Regions from separate parts of the Chryseobacillus diguaensis genome, predicted to be linked through region 2. Evidence: riboswitches for the same ligand, from Rfam matches in the RefSeq annotation. Region 2 holds a riboswitch; each other region holds the start of a gene.

Evidence for each region. A riboswitch is a leader RNA that binds a small molecule or an ion and turns the genes downstream of it on or off. The one in region 2 is predicted to bind thiamine pyrophosphate.
Region 1: another riboswitch for thiamine pyrophosphate. It lies ahead of tenA (thiaminase II); the one in region 2 lies ahead of thiC (phosphomethylpyrimidine synthase ThiC).
Region 3: another riboswitch for thiamine pyrophosphate. It lies ahead of thiT (energy-coupled thiamine transporter ThiT); the one in region 2 lies ahead of thiC (phosphomethylpyrimidine synthase ThiC).

Annotation. Positions count from the first base shown of each region.
Region 1 covers NZ_JBMKNV010000015.1:28,026-33,894, reverse strand. The annotation lists gene ACOT8F_RS18075 (MarC family protein) at 1-413, shown strand, start outside; gene ACOT8F_RS18070 (YfmQ family protein) at 481-924, opposite strand; gene ACOT8F_RS18065 (ABC transporter substrate-binding protein) at 1,024-2,022, opposite strand; gene tenA (thiaminase II) at 2,049-2,720, opposite strand; TPP riboswitch at 2,827-2,933, opposite strand; gene ACOT8F_RS18055 (alkaline phosphatase family protein) at 3,169-4,782, shown strand; gene ACOT8F_RS18050 (hypothetical protein) at 4,872-5,078, opposite strand; partial or broken gene ACOT8F_RS18045 (molybdopterin-dependent oxidoreductase) at 5,313-5,869, shown strand, end outside.
Region 2 covers NZ_JBMKNV010000006.1:144,189-150,057, forward strand. The annotation lists gene ACOT8F_RS11870 (DinB family protein) at 1-61, opposite strand, end outside; gene ACOT8F_RS11875 (metallophosphoesterase family protein) at 637-2,391, shown strand; TPP riboswitch at 2,901-3,015, shown strand; gene thiC (phosphomethylpyrimidine synthase ThiC) at 3,183-4,961, shown strand; gene map (type I methionyl aminopeptidase) at 5,366-5,869, opposite strand, start outside.
Region 3 covers NZ_JBMKNV010000005.1:2,448-8,316, reverse strand. The annotation lists gene ACOT8F_RS09475 (NAD-dependent epimerase/dehydratase family protein) at 1-526, shown strand, start outside; gene ACOT8F_RS09470 (hypothetical protein) at 800-991, opposite strand; gene ACOT8F_RS09465 (processed acidic surface protein) at 1,281-2,456, shown strand; gene ACOT8F_RS09460 (class D sortase) at 2,480-3,094, shown strand; gene thiT (energy-coupled thiamine transporter ThiT) at 3,106-3,675, opposite strand; TPP riboswitch at 3,773-3,871, opposite strand; TPP riboswitch at 4,077-4,185, shown strand; gene ACOT8F_RS09450 (thiamine-binding protein) at 4,317-4,610, shown strand; gene ACOT8F_RS09445 (ABC transporter permease) at 4,582-5,403, shown strand; gene ACOT8F_RS09440 (ABC transporter substrate-binding protein) at 5,422-5,869, shown strand, end outside.

The DNA of each region.
Region 1 (5,869 bases), on a different contig from region 2:
ATGCCTTTCGAGTTGCAGGAGGTATTCTGATCTTTGGAATCGCGTTCAATCTCCTTCATGCAAAGCCGTCAAAGGCCCAAAGTCCGCATGGGGATGAAAAGATGGAGGCAGAAGTGAAGGATGATATCTCGATCACACCGCTTGCTATTCCCATTATGGCTGGACCCGGTACCATTGCCACTGTTATGGCTCGGACATCAGAACATCACGTTGTGAACCTGCTTGGGGTTCTGATAAGCTACACTGTCATACTCGTTGCAACCTATTTTCTCTTTGCTTACTCAACCCCGATTATTAATAAAATCGGCAAAAATGGCCTGAATGTTGTTTCAAGACTGATGGGTTTAATTCTTGCGGTTATGGCGATTCAAATGATTGCAGACGGCGCACATGGGTTGTTTCCGAATCTTTAATAGATGAATGCAGAGCGAAAAGCCCAGACACGAAACTGTCTGGGCTTTTCTATTGATGGCTATTATTTTAAATAGCATCTCCTAACATAGACCGTTTTTGAAGATTCTCAGAAAGCAGGCTGTAGGCGAAAACTTTCTTTTTTACTTGTTTGACGACATCTACATGATCGCTGTAGCTGTAGACAAATAAGCGGACATCCTTTTTGCCTCTCTTTGTCTCAATCACGATCGGGGTTCCGCCGTTTTTTGGATGAAGATAAAATTCTTGGTTACCCGGATGGACATAATATTTCTCTATAAAAATCGCTTCATTAAAATCATGGATCACCTGAAGTTTTTCTTCCTCTGCTAAGTCTTTTCCATTGATCGTTAAGGCAGCGTCTGAGTCGCTAAGCTTTGAATGCAGTTCAAATTTGCTGACAAGCCATTCGACAACAGGTGTTGGAAGACATGTCATAAAAATTTTAACAGCACTGACAAGAATGATGGCAAGCACAACTAGCCATGTCATGTATCATCATCTCCGTTATGTTTTCAATAAGTAGTAGTTGGACATCCTTATTTTAACATAGAACGGAAAGCTGTTTTTTGTCCATTATGTGAAAGTTGATTATAGATTTCGGAAAGCACTCTTTGCATCTACTTTGTTTTTCGTGATCTTATTATCATACAGCCATTGAGAGACATTGTTCCAGGTTTCTTCTTCCTGGTAACCGAATGGCTTTCCTTTTTCCTCCATCAGAGGGAGCAGAATCTTTAAGCTTTTCGTTTCCACTTCTTTATCAAGCGGAGAGGATTCTTCCTCGTGATTCATTAATATCGAAAGGCCTTCTTCAGGATGTTTCTCCACATACTGCTGGCCTTTTGTCATGGCAGCCATGACCTTCTTGTAAACCTGCGGCTTTTCTTTTAATGACCTCTCGCTTGCCGCAAGAACGAGTTCATAATAATCCGGGACGCCATATTTTGTTGGATCAAGTGTGCGAACGGGATGATGTTCTTTATCCAAAAGCAGTTTTTCATGATTGATAAAGCCGCCCATCAAGGAATCGATCTTGTTCGTAACCATGGATGGGATCAGATTGAAGCCGATATCTGTCATCATTACCTTATCGGGATTGCCGCCGTCGGCTTTTACCATTGTACGAACTAAAGCTTCATCCAATGGACTGGAAGGATAACCAACTGATTTTCCTTCGAGATCCTTAGGTGAGTGAATGTTCCCGTTTTTCGGAACCATCAATTGATTCAGCGGATGGCGGACGATGGCAGCAAAGGATTGAACGGGAATGCCTTCACTTCTCGCCATAAGGATTTCAGGCTGATAGCTAAGGGCCATATCAATCTGATTGGACGCTGTCATTTTGAGGGGATCATTCGTATTTGCCGGCATTTTGAACTCGACATCAAGCCCCTGCTCCTTGAAGTAGCCTTTTTGTTCAGCTGTATAAAGAAAAGAGTGAACAGCATTCGGATACCAATCTAGCATCAGGGTAATCTTTTGCAGGTGATCGGAGCCTTTTCCGGAAGCACTTCCGTTTGGGCCTGAACTGCATCCTCCTAAAATAAGCACGAATATGCCAAATAGAATTAATAACGATTTTTTCATCTCAACTCTTCCTTCCAAAAATGTATTTAAACCGGCCACTCTTCTCCTTTGTAAACCATGTCCCAGAAGAGGAATTCAAGTTTTGAAGAGGTGAGGAATTGCTCTTCTAAGATAGCTAGATCCTTCTCGCTTTTCCTTTCAGTCAGCTTGTCCAGCAAATCAATCAGCCAGACAGCGAGGGAACCAAATTCTTCTGAAGCATACATGGTGACCCACTTACCGTAGAAAGGATGCTCGCTTGAGCCTGGGTACTCTGCTTTAAGCATTTTTCCGATTTCCCAGTAGCTCCACATGCATGGCAATAAAGCAGAAATCAATTCCTCCAGGGAGCCGCTCTGGGCTGCGCTCAGCATGTATCGCGTATAAGCAAGATTGAGCGGAGCGGGTTTGACTGCCTCCAGCTGTTCTTTTGTAATGCCGAACTGTTCTGCATATTGGCGGTGCAAATCCATTTCTTCATGCAGAGTATCATTCAGAATCTTTGCAAATGCGGCCATTGTTTCGATATCCTTTGCTTTTGCAGCACCGAGCGCAAACATCTTTGCGTAATCAATTAAAAAGACATAATCCTGCTTCATGTAGCGGATGAACGATTCCTTAGGAAGATCTCCTTTTCCGATTCCCGTTACAAACGGATGCTGATGGGTTTTTAGCCAAATGCCTTCTGCTTTTTGATAAAGCCTTCGTGAAAATGTCATTCGATCTCCTCCAATGGAAAGTTTTCCTGCACAAAAAACCCGCTCTTCTCCGGAGAAGTAAGCGGGTTCGTATAACAAGCCATAGGTAAACAATACAATCAAAAGGCTGGATAGTCGGCCGCTTTCCTCCGCTGGTATAATCCAGTTCAGGTTCAAAGGGTTTAGAACGATGGTTCAATCTCAGCCCATGACAAGGCACCCCTAGCAGAAATAAAATATTCGGTTATGTACTGATGGTAACCATTATTGGATAAATAGTAAAGGGGAAAAAGTGTAGGGCTATTTCCGAAAGGGTATGAAATAAGTCGATAAATACCTAGGAGGAAACCATGGCCAGAAAAGCGATTATTGGCATTACCGGATCTGCTAATGGGATTTAATTGAAACCAATCAACTCCGGTTATTTGTATTTGCGAATAAAGTCAAAAAAATTAGACACGATATATTTATGGAGATCTACAAAAAAAATCATATTTTGGGTAAAATTTTAAAATTTGTTATTATGATTATGGCAATTTCACTTATTTTATTTATAGTTTATTTTAATTTACAGCCTACAACAGTCCAAACAAATAAGAAACTTAATTTCCCGCATGTGATGCCTTCAAAACGGGTCGTTCTTATAATATTAGACTCTCTTATGGATAAGCCGCTTCAATCTGCTCTAAAGGAAGGAAAAGCACCTGCTTTACAATATTTAATCGATAATGGACGATATTACCCAAGAATGGTGAGCAGCTACCCCACGATGTCAATTACAATTGATAGTACACTCTTAACTGGAACGTATCCTGAAAAACATAAAGTGCCAGCACTTGTTTGGTATGATGAACACGAAAAACGTTTGATCAGTTATGGGAGTGACAAAAAAGAAATTTTGAAATTAGGAGTTAAACAAGTCTTATTTAAAGAGACCTTGTTTCATTTAAATGAACATCATTTGAGTGATCACGTAAAGACAATTCATGAAGAAATAAGTGATAGAGGATTACAATCTGCTTCAATCAATACACTGGTTTTTCGTGGAAACAAAACACAAATGCTCTATGTTCCAAAGTTATTACAGGTATTTCACTTTCTGAATAAAGATGCTTCTGTTAGAGGACCTTCCTATTTTTCCTATGGGATTTTATCTAAATTAAATCCAAATAATAAGTATACCCACTTCTGGCAGGCGTTCGGTTTTAATGATAAATATGCAGCAGAAGAATTGAAATATTTAATCGAACAAAATAGAGTCCCCTCCTTTTCATTGGTGTATTTTCTGGATAATGATAAAAAAGTTCATAAAAATGGAGTGAATGAAACGAAAGGAATTGAAGAGGCTGATAAACGGCTGCAGACCATCTTTAATACTTATGGTTCTTGGGAAAAAGCGTTAAAGGATAACGTTTGGATTGTAATGGGGGATAGCGGCCAAACTTCAATTGGCAGCGATAAGAAAAAGGCCTTAATTGATTTAAGAAGGGTGTTAAAAGAATATAGAATTCATAAAATTAGCGGGCCAATTCAGAAGAAAGATCAAATCGTACTGGGATTAAATGAGCGAATGTCTTTTATTTATCTTCTAGATGAATCGATCAAAGTAGAGTCTATTGTTAAACAACTTCAAAAAGAGAAACGCATTGATAATATTGCTTGGAAGGAAGGGGAGGCAGTTAAGGTTTTATCAGTTGACAAGAAAGGCGTGCTCTCTTATCAGCCAAATGGGAAATTTATTGATCAATACGGACAAAGCTGGAAAATAGAGGGGGATGTTTCTATTTTAGATATTAAGATGAAAAATGGTCACTCTATTATATATGGAAATTATCCAGATGCACTTGCACGCCTTTACAGTTCTTTCTATTCTCACCCAGGAAACTTCTTGGTAGTTAATGTAAAACCTGGATTTGAATTCATTGGGGAAGGAACTCCAATAAATGCAGGGGGAGCAAGCCATGGTTCATTGCATGAACAAGACACATACTTTCCCATGATTGTAACAGGAACGGAGCTTGAACCGGAACACTTAAGAATGGTTGATTTAAAAGATTGGATATTACATATTTTGGATAATTGAACGTTCTAACGGGCAGTGCTCGAATATAAAAAATAGAAGGGGCTATATGAGCTCCTTCTGAATTTTTTAAATATTTTTCATATAAAAATTTATTGAAGCTGGTTATTAGACGCTTGATTATTTTGTTGGGTGTTTTGCTGCATTTGCTGGCCTTGGCAACCCATTCCTGCAACAAGCGGGACAAACTGCTGCATGCTTTGTCCTATGCTTTTTTGGCCCTTAGTCATGCTATAAAAAGCAGCTGCACCGATACCTGCAGCTGCGATCAAAGGCAGCCATATTTGTTGTTTTTCCATGTTTTTCACCCCCTGGTGTTAACGATATAGCCTTTTTAATGTTTGTTTTTCTGCATCGAATTATGTTGGTTGAAACTTTCCAAATAAAATATAGTCTTTTTTAACAGAGAAGCTAGGGCAAAAAAGGGTTCTGAATTGCAAAAACATGCCACCAATAATATCCAAACCTTCAGTAAGAAATTGCAGTTTTTCAAAGTACTTAAAAGGATTGGATGAAGACAAAAAAATTTTCATATGTATAAATCACTAATAAAATTATGGGGTGGCATGATGAAAAATACTCATCAGTCTTCAGTAGGGCCCTTTCTAATGACAAGGTCTCTAAAACCTGAAAATCAGGAAACGCCAATTCAATTCTTGGAAAGAAGTATTGTACCTAATCATTTGTTCTACAAACGCAATCACTTTTCTTATCCAAACCTGCCGTCATCATTTTATTTGTTGCCAATAGGCGGATTTGTAAACGTACCAACCATTTTCTCATTACAAGAAGTTATTTCATTGCCATATAAAACTCTAAAAGTCATATTAGAATGTGCGGGGAACAAGCGAGAATTCTTTAATCCAAAAGTGTTTGGCGAACAATGGGAGAAAGGAGCAATTACAAGGAATATGGAGGGGAGTACCTTTAAGTACCCTGCTGCAAATGACTGGTATAAAACAAGGTGCTAAAGAAGTTGTATTTAAGGGTTATGATTACGGGAAAAGAACTGATTCTGACCAATTGGTGAGTTATACGAGAAGTTTACCGCTCGAAAAAGCACTTCATCCAGATACAATAATTGCTTATG
Region 2 (5,869 bases):
TTTGAGTAAGTATGGCTTCTTTATTCCATTCTTTGATAAAATCGGAAATTGTTACATACATAAATAATCCTCCATTTTCAATTATTTTACAATATATTACTCAAAATTCATTATAAAACATTTGTTCTCATATTCCAATATTCCTTCTTAATCAAAATTGTACCGTTATTTTGTAAATAAAAATGTATACGTACTTGTATAGGTACACTATCCATTGTACCCTGACAATTTGATATACATTTTCCTATGAAAATTTCAGTGCAAATTATATAGAAATGGCTCTATATCAATAAAAAATGACTATCAAATTAATATACATTTTGATAGTCATTTTCCTTACATTTTTAATGTTTGCGATAGATAACGGAACCCGTTAATTTTTATATCGCCTTTTTTTTACTAAAGAATTGGTTTTTCATTCAAGTAATTAATAGCCCTTCACCGATTAGTTGATCTACAAATAGAAAGACTCTACGCATTTTTCTTGATGAAAGAAATGATGAATTTTCGGTTAGTCTGTTTGCACAAAAAAATAACAATATTAATAGAATTGTTAAAATATGAAATCCTTTTTTAATAGAGGCTACATAAAAGCAAGATACACTGGTTGTAGCAACTAAGAAAGGGTGATAGCAAATGCACAATCAGAATCGATTTAGGTATTTACGTTTCTTGGTTCTTTCGTCCTTGGCTTTTTATCTTGTATTCCCTCAAATTACTCATGGTGCTGTCGCAGGTTCACAGGATGGAGGAATCGGGAACACTACTCATTATTCACAGTTCCAGTCTTCATTTACAGGAGGTAAAAAAATAAATAATATTATTTATCCTCTTTTATCGACACCTGCCATTAAAAAGCAGGGAACACAACTTACTATTAAAGTAGATACACATGGCAAGTCTCCAAGTGGATGGAAAATTAACCTGGGCAGCCTGGAGCAAACCCCGGTTAAAAATGAATATTCTCTTCCTGTTGTTTCTTCTAAGCCGAGTTCTTCCTATTGGGAAAAAGACGGCACTGTTTATGATGTAACAGTAAACATCCCTACAAATGTACCGGAGGAGCTTTACGATCTTAAAGTTGCATATACCGCTGGCGGTTCGACAGTGACAGATAATCAGGCTCATTCAGTAAAAGTGGTAAAAGATTTAAAAAAGAATTTTTCCTTTCTTGACCTTACTGATATTCATGTAGGTTCACCGCGTAACGAAAATGATCCGGCAAATGCTACGGAAGCTGGTTTCTGGGATCCCGATCCGAATAAGCGATGGCTGTATCTACAAAAAACAATTCGCGAAGTTAATTTACAAAAACCAGATTTTGTTGTGCTTACAGGAGATTTAATGTTCGGACAGATGAATCCGAAAGAGTATCAATATGAATATGAAGAAGTGTACCGGATGCTGAAGCAGCTGAATGTACCTGTTTATATCGTTCCAGGCAACCATGATGGATACGCACAAGACGCTACCCTAACAGATGGATTGAAATATTGGCACAATTATTTTGGACCGCAATATTTTTCATTTGATTATGGACCATATGCTCATTTTGTTGGGCTTAATACCTTTGACTGGGATAAAGTTGACCGCAGCGGTACCGGAACAGTATCTGTTCCAACGTGGGGCGGTCAAGTGAGAAGCGAACAGCTGCAGTGGATGAAAGAAGATCTGGCGAATAATGCACAAACTGCACAGGCAGGACAGCTGCGAGGATTGCTGGCACACAATAACCCGATCTTCCGTGATCGTGATAAGTGGCCAGACACTGATCCCGAAGTACAGCAGTACTGGAAAGAATATGACCTCCAGCACGATCCTCAGACACCTGCAAATCTGGCTTTGGGTGAGAAACTCGGACTGAAATACGATCAATTGTGGCATGGTGAAGGTGCCCAGCAGGTTATCGATTTAATGAAGCAATATAATATGCAGGTTGGCCTGCATGGACATACGCATGTTGATAATATTACCAAGCAGGACAATATTTTATATGCTACGACGACTGCAGTTGAATTAACCGGGAAACCATGGATAGGATATCGGACTTTCCAGATGAACAACGGCAGCCTTGATTCTTCCTATATATACGAGAGTCCTGACCGTTCGCAGCCTATTTATCAGAATGGAAATACGACCGACGGTGTTATGTCGTTTGAGACAGAGTACAGCTCTCCTAATGATGGAACGGCTACCACCCAAACCGCAACTGTTTCCAATCGCCTTAACCGTCCAATAACTTTACACGTACCGTTTTATATGAAAAAGGGTACTTACACAACGACAGCGGGGTCGCTGCAACAAATTGATATGAATGATGACAAACAAGGCATGGATGTACAAATTACTATTCCTGCAAACAGTTCACAGAAGATTACGGTGTCTTCTTAACCAATTCGTCGACAAAATTTTTATTAAGGTTCAATCGTATCTGCGGTTGAGCCTTTTTTCTATAAAGCATTTGCTTAAGCAAATGCTTGAGGGCTGCTTTAGCAACTTTTTTGGCAGGCTCGATGCCTGCCTTTTAATAAATAAAAACTTTAGTTTTTTTCCATTTTTTCAATTGGATTATGATTGTAAATTTCGTCATTGCGCTTGCTGGTAAGGCCTGTGCACTGTTTATTGATTTCCCATTAAACGGTTTGGCGAATTTCTTAATTTCCCTAGTTTCTTCATCCTCAATTTTCTTCCAAAGCCAGTAAACAACATAATGATATTTCTTCAATTCTTCTTTTTTGATTTAGGCAAAAAAATTGTCTAGCGGAAAAGAAATAAGCACCTCCCATTTTCTACACGCATTATGCTGGTGAATTTTCATGAATAAAGGAATTTTTAAATAGGCTTTCTTATTACTAAAAACTATGTTATTTTTAACAACAAAGCATAATATCTTTGTTTAATTGCTCTACTAGGGGTGTCCAATGGCTTGGGCTGAGAAAAGAATGCACTTAAATTCTTTGACCCTTTGAACCTGATCTGGATTATACCAGCGTAGGGAAGTAGGTGTGAAGGCGTCAAATGTCTTTTGTACGCTGCTACTTTTTGGCGATATTCAGGTTCTGTGTATACAGAACCTTTTTTGTTGCCTTTCATTTACTTGTTTACCCAGCTAATGGTAACTTGTAATGACTATGCTGTAGCTCCTAGGATCGTTTATCTATCAATTTTAGGGAGGAAGTTACATGCAAAAAAAGCCAACTGAAATGAACATTGAATTAAAATCCCAATTTACAGGAAGTAAAAAAATTTATGTCGAGGGTTCCAAACCTGATATAAAGGTCCCTATGAGAGAAATCGAGCTCAGTAGAACAAAAACTTCATTTGGAGAGGAAGAAAATGCTCCCCTTCATGTATATGATACGAGTGGCCCTTACACAGACCAAGATTACAAAGTAGATATTCGAAAAGGACTGCCGCCTTTGCGCAAAAATTGGATTTTAGAACGCGATGATGTTGAGGAGTATCAAGGAAGAGAGATAAAACCAGAAGATAATGGATTCCTTGAAGGAGATGTACGTGCCAATCTTGAATGGTTCCCAAATATAAATAAAGCACCATTACGTGCCAAAAAAAGATGTAATGTCACACAAATGCATTACGCTAAAAAAGGAATTATTACACCTGAAATGGAATTCATTGCTATTCGTGAGAAGATGAATCCGGAGTTTGTTCGTGAAGAGGTAGCAAGGGGAAGAGCGATCATTCCCGCGAATATTAATCATCCGGAAAGTGAACCAATGATTATTGGACGTAATTTTCACGTTAAAATAAATGCGAATATTGGTAATTCAGCTGTAACTTCTTCTATTGAGCAAGAGGTTGAAAAGATGACATGGGCTGCTCGGTGGGGAACAGACACAATAATGGATCTTTCAACAGGGAAAAATATCCACACAACAAGAGAATGGATCATTCGAAACTCCCCAGTACCTGTTGGCACAGTACCTATCTATCAGGCACTTGAAAAGGTGAATGGAATTGCTGAAGATTTAACGTGGGAAGTGTATCGTGATACCTTAATTGAACAGGCTGAACAAGGAGTAGATTATTTTACAATTCATGCTGGTGTTTTATTACGGTATATTCCATTAACGGTCAAACGTACGACTGGGATAGTATCCCGTGGCGGTTCTATTATGGCCCAATGGTGTTTGGCTCACCATAAAGAAAATTTTTTATTTACTCACTTTGAAGAAATATGTGAAATCCTGAATCAATATGACATTTCTGTTTCACTTGGAGATGGACTGCGGCCAGGTTCAATAGCGGATGCAAATGATGAAGCCCAATTTGCTGAGCTTGAAACGTTAGGAGAATTGACTTCCATTGCGTGGAAGCATGATGTGCAGGTTATGATCGAAGGCCCTGGGCATGTGCCGATGCATATGATTAAAGAAAATGTTGATAAGCAAATGGAGATTTGTAAAGAAGCGCCATTTTATACATTAGGACCTTTAACAACGGATATTGCACCCGGGTATGACCATATCACCTCTGCTATTGGGGCTGCAATGATCGGTTGGTTTGGAACGGCTATGCTTTGTTATGTGACACCAAAGGAGCATTTAGGCTTACCAAATAAAGATGATGTCCGCGATGGGGTCATTGCTTATAAAATTGCATCGCATGCAGCCGATTTAGCGAAGGGCCACCCAGGTGCTCAAGTTAGAGATAATTCTTTATCTAAAGCACGCTTCGAGTTTCGCTGGAACGATCAATTTAATTTATCACTTGATCCAGAACGTGCAAGAGAGTTTCATGATGAAACGCTTCCTGCAGAAGGTGCAAAAACAGCTCATTTTTGTTCAATGTGCGGGCCTAAATTCTGTTCAATGAGAATTTCACATGATATTCGGGGAACAGCTGCTGAAAAAGGAACAAGCGAGGAAATCTCAATAGAAGAAGGAATGAAACAAAAGGCAGATGAATTTGTTAAAAAGGGATCGAGTATTTATCGATAAAAGAGTGATAATGAAAAACCTTATTTTAATGAATGACGAAGAACCTTACCACAAATAGCGGTAAAGCAGAATACCGAACTAACGATAGAAATGGAATAAATTGCGAACTGTACAAGATGAACCAGGATTTTCAAAAAGTTAAGTGACAGCTTCATACAAAAGATGTTGACCAATAAAGTGAACAAAGGGGCTGGATTTGTTTCCTGCCCACCTTTGTTCATAGATTTTTATACAGTCAGCTGGCGACATTTTCTGTAATTCTTTTTTTATTCGAATTGCAGTTTCTAAATGCTCTTTTTACTTCAATCTTATCTCCCTGCTTGTTCGTGTAAGACCTCATCCCTCATACGCCTTTGTTTAAAAACTAAAATAAGCCAAAGACGTTGCGAACGTCAATGGCTTTCTTACACCACTGTTAAAATGAGCGGCTTATCTTTGGTAATGACAATCGTGTGCTCAAACTGTGCGGCGTAGTGATGGTCCGGCAGCAGCATCCCCCAACCGTCAGCGCTCTCTTCTACAAATTCCGCTCCGTCCGATACAAAGGTTTCCACCGCGAGCACCAGTCCGTTCGTGAGCAGCCTGCTGTCTCGCGGATCATAGTAATTCAGAATACTGTCCGGCATCTCATGCAGTTCCCGGCCAATGCCGTGCCCGGACAAATTGCGGATCACGGTGAAGCCGTCCTTGCGGGCTTCGTTGTGAATCGCCCGTCCAATGCCGCTGATCTTCGCACCCGCCCTGGCCTTCTGAAGCCCCTGATGCAGCGCGCGAAGCGAGCTCTGACACAGCTTTTCCTTGTGCGGCGAACGGGTTCCTACCACTATCGTTGCCCCGGTGTCAGCATAATATCCGCCCAGCTCCGCCGACACATCAATATTAACGACGTCCCCTTCCTCCAGTACCCG
Region 3 (5,869 bases), on a different contig from region 2:
TTTAATAAAACCTAGAGAACAGTATTTTGGTCTTAAAGGCTATCAAGAAGCAAAACGATTAGCGGAAGCGTATCTTTTTCAGTATGCAGATATTCCAGTTGCAGCTCTCCGCTTTTCACTTGTAATAGGTGAGGATGATTATACCAGACGATTTCAGGGGCATATCAAAAAGCTGAAAAATGAAGAAACGATAGGGATACATAACCCGGACCTAAGATACAGCTTTATCTCTTCAGATGATGCAGCCGGCATGCTTTATCACGCTGGAGCTAACAAATTGGAAGGTAGTTATAATGCAGCGTTTGAGGAAAGTATTTCTTTAAAAGAGCTAATACAGCTCATGGAAAAAGCAACCGGAAAGAAAGCCAATTTGACGACAGAAATTTCTTCTGAAAATCTCTCTCCATACAGTATGGGAGACTCTCTTGCTATTTCTCCTGAAAAAGCACAAAATACAGGCTATATGTTTAAAAAGCTTTATCCTTTTTTAGAAAACCTCTCAGACTATTATGCTCATAAGGAATAATAGAACAAAAGATCAGCTTCAGAAAGGAGTAAAAGAATGGATCCGCCTAATGATCGATCCGTTCTCTTTCTTTTAGTTACTTCTGCTTTTTCTATTACTCGTTTGATTAAATGTGCCGCTCGGGTCAAATAAGATTGAAAACAGGAATGTGTACTATTGAAAACAGTTTTTATCCAGCCCTTACAAATGTCCTCATAAATCCGCAGCCTCTCTTTTCCTTTATAGAAATTACTGCTGAATTTATAATGCAATATTCTTCATTTTATAAATCTATTAAAAAAGCTTTTCATAATAAACCCCGGCAAAGTATGCAAAAATGACAGCAAGAGGCAGACAAAATACAAGTGGCCACCCATTAACCTTGCCTTCTTCCTGGCTGATGCGGATCGCCTCTTTGTAGCTATACAAAAAGTGAAAAAGAGAGAGTATATAGCTTCCGAGCATCATGATTACAGTCAGGTGCATCTATTTTTCCTCCATTAGTAAAGATCTTTTTATACTTAGAGCAGTGCGGCCATATTCTATTAGATTCAGCTTACTCTACTAATATGAGTAAAATTTTTAAGGCTCTTTTCATAAACTTTGTTGCTTTCCATCTTTTTTATTGAATTTACCTGCCAGTTAGTCTGCGAAAATAGTAATTTTTAAAAAATTGGATAATTATATAGAAAAAAAAGATGAATTACAATGCTATATTTACGAGGATTTAATCGGTATAATTGTCTAGATTTGAAATTAATGGGGGTTAATTGATTTGAAAAAGCTTTTCACAGCATGTTTAGCATTACTATTTATGGTTTTTGCTTCTACGCCTGCATTTGCAGCAGTCAAAGAGACAGATTTGACAGCATACCTTACTGAAATAGGGATGAGCAAATCTGACTTGGAGGATTACCTCAGTTACAGCGACCTGACGCTTAATGATTTTAACAGTATTCAGGAGCTAAAAGATGAACTGGGTGAACCAGTTACAGATGAGACACTTGCAGCACTTTTAAAGGATTATGATCTAACAGAACAAAAAGCAATTGATTTGCTTGTTGAAAACGGAGAGCTTGAGAAGGGCGAAAAAATTCAGGATGTTTATACCTTTATCAATGACTTAGATTCAGATCTATCTTATTATCTTGATAATGAATTAACACCGATCACAAGCAGCAATCTAAATGACTTGCTTGCTGGCTATGAGTTGACGAAAGCGGAATTCGATAAATTGATGACTGCACATAAAGATTCTATTAAAAACTATAAATATATAGAAGACTTGGATCAGACACTTGATTATTATACACAGCGTTCTGCAAAAATGCAGAAAGAAATGGAGAATGCCCTTGCTAGTCTCGGCATTACTCAAAAAGAAGCCGAAAGATTGTCTGAGTATATGAGCTCAGTGATCAAGAATGATCCTTCTGCTTCTGATAAGCTAAAAAGCCTTGGGGAAAGAATGATGCATTTTTCAAACTTTACGAGTGTTGATCAGCTTTCTGCTAAAGATATTGCAGAACTGCTTTCGATCTACAGCGAAGGTCTTGACCTGTTTAAACTTAAACCAAAGTTTTATTTAACGAAAAATGGAGAAAAGAATGAACTTTCTCTGCAATCATTAATGAATGTAAAAGATCTAAATGGAGCAAACCTTTTGGTTGAATTGTATAGCGATAAAGGCGAATTGCTGATGGATCTTGTGATTACACCAGAAATGGCCGGCTCAAAGATTGTTAAAGAAACCGGTAAAGGCCTTGAAAAAACGGCAGTGATTGCTAAAAAAGAAGAGAAAAAACCAGTATTATCTAAACCAGTTGCCAAAACAGTTAAAGGCGCAAAGCTTCCTAAAACAGCAGGAAACTATGCTGAAATGATGGGAGCAGGTATTCTTCTGCTTGCCGGCGCATTCCTGCTTGCAAGAAGAGTCAAAGCGAAATACCAATGAGAGCTAGAGCGGGTAAGCAAAAAATGAAGAAGAAGCCGATGCTTCTTCTTTTTGCCATCGCTGTACTGCTTGTTGGCGGAATCTATTTGACAACAACCAATGGATTTAAACTTGCCTATGGGTATTTTTTATTTAAAACAGAGAAGCCAATCTCAGCCACAGCAATAGAAAAACCGAAGCCTGCTCCATCCAAAAAACCAGAAAATGTACTATACAGCGTCCGGCCCAAAATGGGTGAAAACATGGGCGTCTTGCAGATTCCTAAGCTTAATGCTTCCCTTCCAATCTATCATGGAACAGATGAAGATGAGCTTGAAAGAGGAGTCGGGCATTATGCGGGCTCCGTACTTCCGGGTGAAAAGGATAATTCTGTTCTGGCAGGACACAGAGATACTGTGTTTAGAAGGCTGGGAGAGGTAGGCAAAAAGGATCTGCTGGTTGTGGAAACGAGTGCAGGCAAGTTCACTTACAAAATCCGAAAAGTAAGGATTGTCGATGCTGATGACCGGACAGTTATTGTTCCAAAGCCTCGAGCAACTCTCACAGTCTCTACATGCTACCCATTTCGTTTTGTGGGCTCTGCGCCAAAACGCTATGTGCTTGTAGCTGATTTAATAAAAAGCCAAATTAAAAAGTGAATCATAAGGATTCACTTTTTTCTGTTTAATAAGGTTGGCGCAGAGATCAAAACCATAATGATCACAATGCTGCTGACAATCCATGATGGAATCATGTAGGAGCTGTTATAGACGACCGAATATAGAAATACAGGCGTTCCTTTAGGAGTGCTTGAAGCGAAGAAAATAATTCCCGAAAGAACATGGGAAGCAAGCCTAAGTAAACTTCCTATAAAAGTTGCTGCTAAAACCGAAAGAATAACCGCTCCTTTTTGTCTGCTGCCAGAAGCACGAAGCACCCAACGGGAAAAAAGGCCGCTTGCGCCAAGAAGTGCGTATGCTAAAGGATAATCGAGCAAATATTGTGCCCAGTGGACAATCACCGCAAGGCCAAGGACTATCTGAAGAAGCCCTGTTAAGAACCCTGTAAGCAGTCCCCCTTTAAGTCCCCATCTAAAAGCCATAATAAAAATCGGAATCATAGCAAGTGAAAGGGATCCGCCTTGAGGAAGTCTCCCGAATATATTTGATACATAATCAAGCAGCAGGGCAATTGCTGCAAAAATAGCTGTTTCAACCAAAAAAACAAGCCGCTGATTCATTAAAACACCTCTTATAGACCGACCAAAAAGGAAATGAAAAAAGCAATGCGGGGAACTCTGTCGTTCGTTTCCACGCACTGCTTTAATGAGAGGTAAAATAAGTTCAGTGCCACATCCCTACAAAAGCGTTAACTAACAGGTTCAAAGGGTCAGAACTGCGTTCAATCTCAGCCGAATGGCTCCCCTTGTGGTCGATTCATTAAATTATGAATAAAGTAATAATACAATATAAAACAAATTTCGACAACCCTATTTGTAAAGGAAATTAATTCTTTCTTTACAAAATGCTGAATTGCTGATATGTTTTGATTGATCTTATATTTAATAAATTATTGGCTGCTTTCTTAGCTTCAAAGACCTAAATGGCAAAGAATTCTATGGAAAGAGCCAATATGAAAATTGAAAATGTCTCGGGGAGCTGAGTAAACTTGGCTGAGAGGACGATTTTTAGCGTCGACCCGTTAAACCTGATCTGGATAATGCCAGCGTAGGGAGCCAAGAGGAAGGATTCTTTCCTTTATACTTTAGACGAGCATAAGGCTGCCCTAGTGGCAGTCTTTTTTGTGTTTGCATTTTCATTTTTGCATTCTAAGCTTTTATCTGTTTATTGATCACATTTTAAGAGTATAGGGGGAAGTTACATGGCTTCAGTAAATTTGGCTTTTCAGGTGCTGCCAAAATCAGATGGCGGCAATACTTACGAAATTGTAGACAAAGCTATTGAGATCGTTCAGCAATCAGGTGTGAAATATGAGGTTGGCGCAATGGAAACAGTGATGGAGGGTGAGCTGGATGAATTGCTCGATATCGTTAAAAGAGCACAGGATGCTTGTATTAAAGCAGGGGCTTTTGAAGTCATGACACACATGAAGATCCACTATCGTCCTGTTGAAGGAGTGACGATTGATGAAAAGCTTAAAAAATACCGCGCTTAAACCTTCTGCCTCTATAGCGGATGTTTTGAAAAGATTAATTGAAACAGCACTTCCTGGTATCGCTATATTGCTTCTGCTTTTATTCTGGGAGCTTGCAGTGAGATTCAGCGGGATTGATAAATGGATCTTGCCAGCGCCAACAGAGGTAATAAAGGCGCTGTTCACAATGAGTTCAACACTGCCTTCTCATATTATTCAGACCGTATCAGAAGCCATTTTAGGGCTGGTTATCTCTATTGTTGCGGGGGTCTTATTCGGTACAATCATTGATCTTTCAGACTGGATCAGAAAAGCCATCTATCCTTTGCTGATCATTTCTCAGACCATTCCTATCATTGCTTTGGCACCGCTCTTTATTATCTGGTTTGGATTTGGGCTTTTACCCAAAGTATTGGTTGTTGCTCTCGTTTGCTTTTTTCCGATAGCTATTAATCTCGCAGATGGGTACCGCCTTGTGGACAGAGATATGCTTAAGCTTATGAAAACCTTCGGAGCAACAAAGCGGCAAACCTTCTTAAAAGTGAAGTTCCCATCTGCATTGCCATTCTTTTTTTCCGGATTGAAAATTGCTGGCACGTACAGTGTCATGGGAGCTGTTATTGGAGAATGGCTTGGTTCAGATAGAGGACTTGGTATAGTACTTACAAGATCGAGCCAATCTTTTCTGACTGAAAAAGTATTTGCAACAATCCTAATCATTGTCTTGTTAAGTCTGGCGGTATTTGCACTGATTGAAATCCTTGCCCGCATTTGTATGCCATGGCGATATGAGCAGCAGAAATTCGAAAAATAATATATGAGGAGAAACATGATGAAAAAAGGACTTTATTTAATGTTAAGTGCTCTAATTCTGTTACTATCAGCAGGATGCAGCGGGGCAGAGAAGACAGATCAAAAGCCGCTTAAGAAAGTGAAAATTATGCTCGATTGGTTTCCGAATACGAATCATACGGGTATCTATGTAGCGAAAGAAAAAGGCTATTATAAAAATGAAGGGCTTGATGTTGAAATTGCAGAACCGGGGGAAGGGGTCAGTGCAGATCAAGTAGTAGCCTCCGGTAAAGCAGATTTCGGGATCAGTTATCAGGAAAACATAACACAAGCAAGATCAAATGGTATACCGCTTGTTTCATTAGGAGCTATCATTCAGGAAAATACATCTGCTTTTGCTTCATTAAAAAAAGATCATATTCTGTCACCTAAAGATTTTGAAGGAAAACGTTACGGGGGATGGGGAGCTCCTACAGAAGAGGCCGTTC